2 regions of the Variovorax sp. 10L421 genome follow, and region 1 is predicted to be linked to the other one. Evidence: riboswitches for the same ligand, from Rfam matches in the RefSeq annotation. Region 1 holds a riboswitch; the other holds the start of a gene.
What was found. A riboswitch is a leader RNA that binds a small molecule or an ion and turns the genes downstream of it on or off. The one in region 1 is predicted to bind glycine.

Region 1 (3,371 bases):
ACCTTCAACTCGGCCAGCGCATCGGCTTCGGTCGCCGGTGCGGGCAGCCGCATCGGCTTCGCGCGGCGAATGGCCGCGGGCACGATGCCGTCGATGAGCTCAGCCCGCGTCTCCGAGCCGATCACGGGCAGCATGCGCGCCTCGTCCGCCGCATCGATGCCGATGTGGCGGGCGAGGAATTCTTCGGCGTTCTCTAGTTGTTGCAGGGAGGGGAGGGCGTGGCTTGACATGGCGGAGAGGTAGGGCGGGAGGGGCGGGAGCGGTGGTCCGTGTTCAGCAGCGCATCAAGACTCGGCGGCGAACTTGTCGTACGAGGCCGCATCGAGCAGCGCGTCGAGCTGCGCCGGCTCACTCAGCTTGACCTTGAAGAACCAGCCGCCGGCCAGCGGGTCGCTGTTGGCGAGCGAGGGGTCGGCGCGCAGCGCTTCGTTCACTTCGGTGATCTCGCCCGACACGGGCATGAACACGTCGGCCGCGGCCTTGACCGATTCGACGACGCCGGCGACTTCACCCTGGGCAAAGGTCTTGCCGACTTCGGGCAGGTCGACGAACACCACATCGCCCAGCGCGTCCTGCGCGTGCACGGTGATGCCGACGGTGGCCGCGCCGCCTTCGGCCGAGACCCATTCATGGTCCTTGGTGTACTTGATGCTCATGTAAAAAACTCCTCGTGGAAAAAATGATGATCGGGATGCGTAGCCTAGCCGCGGTAGTAGCGGGTGGGCACGAAAGGCATGGTCGAGACTTCCATCGGCACCGGCTTGCCGCGCACGATGGCCTGGATGCGCGTGCCCGGCTCGGCGAAGGCGGTGGCCACGTAGCCCATGGCGATGCAGCGGTCGGCGGTAGGGCCGAGCAAGCCGCTGGTGACGAGGCCGATGTCCTGGCCTTCGAAGGATTGCAGCACCGTGCCGTCGCGCACCGGAATGCGTTCGAGGGCAACGAGGCCCACGCGCTTGCGCTTCAGCGTGTCGTGATCGGTGTGGCCTGCCGCGCCCACGGTGGATGCGGTGAGCTGCGCCAGGACCTTCGCGGCGCCCGGAAAGCCGCCTGCGCGCGCGCCGCCGGTGCGGCGCACCTTCTGCATCGCCCAGTTGAGCGAGGCCTCGACCGGCGTGGTGGTGGTGTCGATGTCGTTGCCGTACAGGCACAGGCCGGCTTCGAGCCGCAGCGAATTGCGTGCGCCCAGGCCGATGGGCTTGACTTCGGGCTGGGCCAGCAGCAGGCGGGCGAGGGCGTCGGCGTCCTTGGCGGCCACCGAGATCTCGAAGCCGTCCTCGCCGGTGTAGCCGCTGCGGGTGACGAAGGCGGGAATGCCGCCGATCTGCACCGCGCCGCCCGTCATGAACACGAAGCGCTCGACACCGGGCGACAGCCGCGCGAGTGCGGCGGCGGCCTGCGGGCCTTGCAGTGCGAGCAGGGCGTGGTCGGGCAGGGGCTGCACGTCGCAGCGGGCGCCGATCTTCTGCTGGATGTGCGCGATGTCGGCCACCTTGCAGGCCCCATTCACGATCACGAAGATCGAGCCGTGGCCTTCGTTGAAGAACATCAGGTCGTCGATGATGCCGCCCTCGTCGTTCAGCAGCAGGCCGTAGCGCTGCTTGCCGGCGGGCAGGTCGATCACGTCGACGGGCATCAGGGTTTCGAAGGCGGCTGCCGCATCGGGCCCGACGAGGCGCAGCTGTCCCATGTGGGAAATGTCGAACAGGCCGGCCGCATCGCGCGTGTGCTTGTGCTCGGCCATCAGGCCGGCGGGGTATTGCACGGGCATCGAATAGCCGGCGAAAGGCACCGTGCGGGCGCCGAGCTCCAGATGGAGGTCGTACAGCGGCGTCTTGAGAAGAGGGGCGTCGGAGGGAGCGGAAGAAGCAGCCACTGGGCACTCCAAAGGGGCAGTCGAAATCCATGGCTGCAACGCCATGGGCCACCCCTGCTGTCCGCTTTACCTGAGAGATTCGCCCCACGATCGGGGTTTGCTCCTTCGGTGGGCCGTTACCTGGCAACGGCCTCTCTCCAGCAAGGAAACACCGGTGTCCACCAGTGCCTTGTCAGTCCTTTTGCCTGAGCGTTCGGGAATCCCCTGCGCCTTCGGCGGCCCCGGCGTGCGGGGCTCTCTCCTGACCCCGGCAAGTGTAGTGGATCGCGCAGCCCGCAGCCCCGGACTTGCCCTTCACCCTATCGCGACCACAGGCGCCACGCTGCGACGCCGACCGCGATCCACACGGCCACGACAAGCGCGGCGCCATACCGGCTGGTCGGCCTGGCGCCCGACTTCTGCATCCAGTCGTCGGCTTGCCGGCGGCACTCCGCGAGCACCGGCGGCGGAATCATCCGGATCGCAAGCCAGATCAGCCCCGGCAGCAGGAGAACGTCGTCGAGGTAGCCCAGGACCGGGATGAAGTCGGGAATGAGGTCGATCGGGCTGAGCGCGTAGGCGACCACGAGCATGCCCAGTGCCTTGGCATACCACGGGGTGGATGCATGCCTGCCGGCGAACCACAGCGTGACGCCGTCGCGCTTGACGCGCCGGGCCCAGGCGCGAAGCCGGTCGGACAGGGGCGGTTTTTCGGGAGCGGAGTTCACCTCGCGATGGTGTCACAGGCCGCGTTCGCGCCCGTGGTGCGCTCTTCAATGAACGATTTCGGCCGGCGGCAGCAGCCGGTCGATGCGCTCGCGCAGCGATTCGGCCCGCTCCACGCCGGCGGTTTTCTCGATCTCGGTCAGCATCAGCGCGGCGATGGTCAGCATCGCCTCGCGGTCGCGCGCCTCGCGCAGCGCGTCGCGCATCTGCAGCGCGAACTTCGGGTCGCGCCGCACGAACATGCGCTCGCAGATGTCGAACAGGAACATGCGCGTGGTGGCCAGCGAGCGCTTGCCGTCGAAGGTATCGGCCGAGGTGGGGAGGCGGATCGGTTCGTTGGCGGGGATCGGCACGGGCTGGGCGGGTGCCGGTGCGTCCGCGGCTTGCGGGCTCTGCAGGTAGCCCCTCTGGATCAGCGCCCGGATCGCCAGCTCGGCTTCATGCCGGTCGGGGAACAGCGCGCTGAAGTCGGTCAGCGAGCGCCGGCCGTCGGCCATCAGCAGCAGGGCGCGCTCGCGCTGGCTGAGCGTGCGCTGTCCGCCCTGGAGTTCGTCGCGCGCCTTGTCGGTCTTGGTGGGAAACATGGCAGCCACAGCTTTGGGGAATCGATGGACGCAGCATCGTTGCAAGCGGTGACATCTTTATTACCCGTTTTCCTCGCAGGGCCAATGGCCGCCGACGCTACTTGAACCCGAGCGCGTGCGGCAGCCAGGTGCTCAGCGCCGGCACGAAGGTCAGTATCAGCAGCACCGCGCCGTGCGCCCAGAGGAAGGGCACCAGCTCCTTCACC
Region 2 (3,371 bases), on a different contig from region 1:
CCTTGCCAAGCAGCAGCAACTTCATGCCGCGGCCTTCGCGTCGTACTGCTTTTCGACCCACTCGCGGTAGGCGCCGCTTTGCACGTTGCGCACCCATTCGCTGTTCGCGAGGTACCACTCCACGGTCTTGCGGATGCCGGTGTCGAAGGTTTCGGCGGGCTTCCAGCCGAGTTCGCGTTCCAGCTTGCGCGCGTCTATGGCGTAGCGGCGGTCATGGCCCGGGCGGTCGGTGACGTAGGTGATCTGCTCCTTGTACGGCTTGCCGTCCGCGCGCGGGCGCAGCTCGTCGAGCAGCGCACACACGGTGTTGACGATCTCGATGTTGGGCTTCTCGTTCCAGCCGCCGACGTTGTAGGTCTCGCCCAGCTTGCCGGCCTCGAGCACGCGGCGGATGGCGCTGCAGTGATCCTTCACGTAGAGCCAGTCGCGTACCTGCATGCCGTCGCCGTACACGGGCAGGCTCTTGCCGGCCAGCGCGTTGACGATCATCAGCGGGATCAGCTTCTCGGGAAAATGGAACGGGCCGTAGTTGTTCGAGCAGTTGGTGGTGACCACCGGCAGGCCGTAGGTGTGGTGCCAGGCGCGCACGAGGTGATCGCTGGCGGCCTTGCTGGCCGAATACGGGCTGTTGGGCTCGTACTTGTTTTCTTCGGTGAAGGCCGGATCGGTCTTGGAGAGCGAGCCGTAGACCTCGTCGGTCGACACGTGCAGGAAGCGGAAGGCGGCTTTCTGCTCGGCCGGCAGTGCGCTCCAGAAGCCGCGTACGGATTCGAGCAGGCGGAAGGTGCCGAGGACATTGGTCTGCACGAAGTCTTCAGGGCCGTGGATGGAACGGTCCACATGCGATTCGGCCGCAAAGTTCACCACGGCGCGAGGCTTGTGTTCGGCCAGCAGGCGGTCGAGCAGCGCGCTGTCGCCGATGTCGCCCTGCACGAAGACGTGCTTCGGGTTGTCCTTGAGCGATGCGAGCGTCTCGAGATTGCCTGCGTAGGTCAGCTTGTCGAGGTTCACGACCGGCTCGTCGCTGTTGGCGATCCAGTCGAGTACGAAATTGGCGCCGATGAAGCCGGCGCCGCCGGTTACCAGGATCATGGGGTCCCCTGTTGTTGTGGAACGATCGCCCTGCGGCAAATCAACCAATGATTATCCCATTGGGCCGAAACGCAGAACCCGCGAGATTGGCAGTCGCGCAAGCCCCGCCTACAATCCCCCCACTGCAGGAGAGCGGGCCACCCAGGTGGCCCTACCGAAGGCGCAAACTCCCATAAACGCTCAGGTCGGCCCGAACAAGGGGTCTGTACTGCACCAACTGAAACGCCGTCTGGAGAGCCGCCACGCCATGTGGCGCACCGAAGGAGCAAACCCCCTGCGGGCGCAGCGGGTGAATCTCTCAGGTACCAAGGACAGGGGGAGCGGCAACTTGGACGGCGGTCGTCCGGTTGCTCGCTATTGATTCAATAGCACACCACGCCCGCCGTTCAAGCGCTGCAACCTCAAAGGTACTTGAAATGCGCGTGATCGTTCTTGGCGCCGGCCTGCTCGGCGTGACCTCGGCTTACTACCTCCAGCAACTCGGCCACGAAGTGACCGTGATCGACCGGCAGGCCACCCCGGCCGCCGAAACCAGCTTCGCCAACGGCGGGCAGATCTCGGTCAGCCATGCCGAACCCTGGGCCAATCCCAGCGCGCCGCTGAAGGTGCTGCAGTGGCTGGGCAAGGAAGACGCCCCGCTGCTCTTCCGCATCCGCGCCGACATGCGCCAGTGGCTCTGGGGCCTGCAGTTCCTGCGCGAATGCACGCCGGCGCGCACCCGCCACAACATCGAGCAGATCGTGCGTCTTGGTACATACAGCCGCTCGATGTTGCAACAGTTGCGCCGCGACACCGGCCTGAACTACGACCAGCGCACGCAGGGCATCCTGCACTTCTACACGACGCAGAAAGAGTTCGACGGCGCCCTCGCGCCCGCCGAGCAGATGCGCGCCCTGGGCTGCGAGCGCCAGGTCATCTCGGCCGACGAAGCCGTGAAGATCGAGCCCGCCCTCGCCCACATCCGGCCCAAGCTGGCCGGCGCCACCTACACGGCCGAGGACGAGTCAGGTGACGCCAACCGCTTCGCGCGCGAACTGGTGGGCCTGGCCACGGCAGCGGGCGTCAGGTTCCTGATGAGCCACACCGTGACCGCGCTGCGCGAGGCCGGCGGCAGCATCGACCACGTCGAGGCCACCGACAGCGAAGGCCGCTTCCAGCGCATCCGCGGCGACGCCTTCGTGCTGGCGATGGGTTCGCTGAGCCCGCTGTATGCCGCGCCGCTGGGCATCCGCCTGCCGATCTACCCGGCCAAGGGCTATTCGGTGACGCTGCCCGTGAAGGACGCCTCGAAGGCGCACCAGGTCTCGCTGACGGACGACGAATTCAAGCTCGTGTTCTCGCGCTACACATCCGAGTCGGGCGACCGCCTGCGCATCGCCGGCACTGCCGAGCTCAATGGCTACGACCGCGACCTGAACCGGGTTCGCTGCGAAGCCATCGTGCGCCGCGTGGAAGAGCTGTTCCCGGGCGCCGGGGATACCACACAGGCGCAGTTCTGGACCGGCCTGCGTCCCGCGACGCCGAGCAACGTGCCGCTGATCGGCAAGACGAAGCTCCCGAATCTGTTCCTCAACACCGGCCACGGCACGCTCGGCTGGACGCACGCCTGCGGCTCGGGCAAGTCGATCGCGCGCATCGTGAGCGGGCTGGCGCCGGAGGTCGATTTCGTGTTCACCGGCATGCCCGCGCCCGCGCCGCGCGCGCTGCAGCCGGCCTGATCGCCGTCAGTCGTTGCTGGCGAACACCGTCAGCACGCCGGTGTAGCCATACAGATGGTGGCGGGCGATCTCGCCCGCCGCGAAGAAACCCACCAGCGGCACGTCGCCCAGCGCGTGCCGCACGATCTGCAGTTCCGCCCCCGGCGCACCGAAGTGCGGACCGCCGCGCCCGGAACAGCTGACGTACACCGCGCCCGCGATGCGCCGCGCCGGATGCGGCGCCGCCTCGGCCTCGCCCGCCGCCACGGCGCGCGCGGTGGCCAGCGTCTGCTCTTCGGGCTCCAGTTCCTCGCGGATTTCGGCGCAGATGCGCATCAGGTCGGCACGCGCGGCCTGCGCATTGCGGCGGCAGAAGCTCAGCCGCATGCCGGCCTCGGCCACGTCGGCGATCGCGATGCCGCGGCGCGTCGGGTCCAGCCCGATGATGTGGCGCACCAGCACGTCGGCACCCAGGTCGCCGGTGCGGCGGATGCCGTCGCTGCCCGCATCGGCCAGGCCGACCAGCGTGTTACGCACGGCGTCGATGGCCTCCTGCGGCCGCTCGAGCGACACCTGAAGGTC

Region 2: another riboswitch for glycine. It lies ahead of AC1DFC_RS20790 (D-amino acid dehydrogenase); the one in region 1 lies ahead of gcvT (glycine cleavage system aminomethyltransferase GcvT).

Annotation. Positions count from the first base shown of each region.
Region 1 covers NZ_JBFTJJ010000002.1:454,059-457,429, reverse strand. Annotated here, with positions in the region: gene gcvP (aminomethyl-transferring glycine dehydrogenase) at 1-230, opposite strand, end outside; gene gcvH (glycine cleavage system protein GcvH) at 285-656, opposite strand; gene gcvT (glycine cleavage system aminomethyltransferase GcvT) at 701-1,876, opposite strand; glycine riboswitch at 1,924-2,027, opposite strand; glycine riboswitch at 2,040-2,130, opposite strand; gene AC1DFC_RS06115 (YkvA family protein) at 2,176-2,583, opposite strand; gene AC1DFC_RS06110 (hypothetical protein) at 2,629-3,165, opposite strand; gene AC1DFC_RS06105 (TRAP transporter large permease) at 3,263-3,371, opposite strand, start outside.
Region 2 covers NZ_JBFTJJ010000017.1:54,990-58,360, reverse strand. Annotated here, with positions in the region: gene rfbD (dTDP-4-dehydrorhamnose reductase) at 1-25, opposite strand, end outside; gene rfbB (dTDP-glucose 4,6-dehydratase) at 22-1,092, opposite strand; glycine riboswitch at 1,208-1,304, shown strand; glycine riboswitch at 1,312-1,417, shown strand; gene AC1DFC_RS20790 (D-amino acid dehydrogenase) at 1,509-2,810, shown strand; gene AC1DFC_RS20785 (FIST signal transduction protein) at 2,817-3,371, opposite strand, start outside.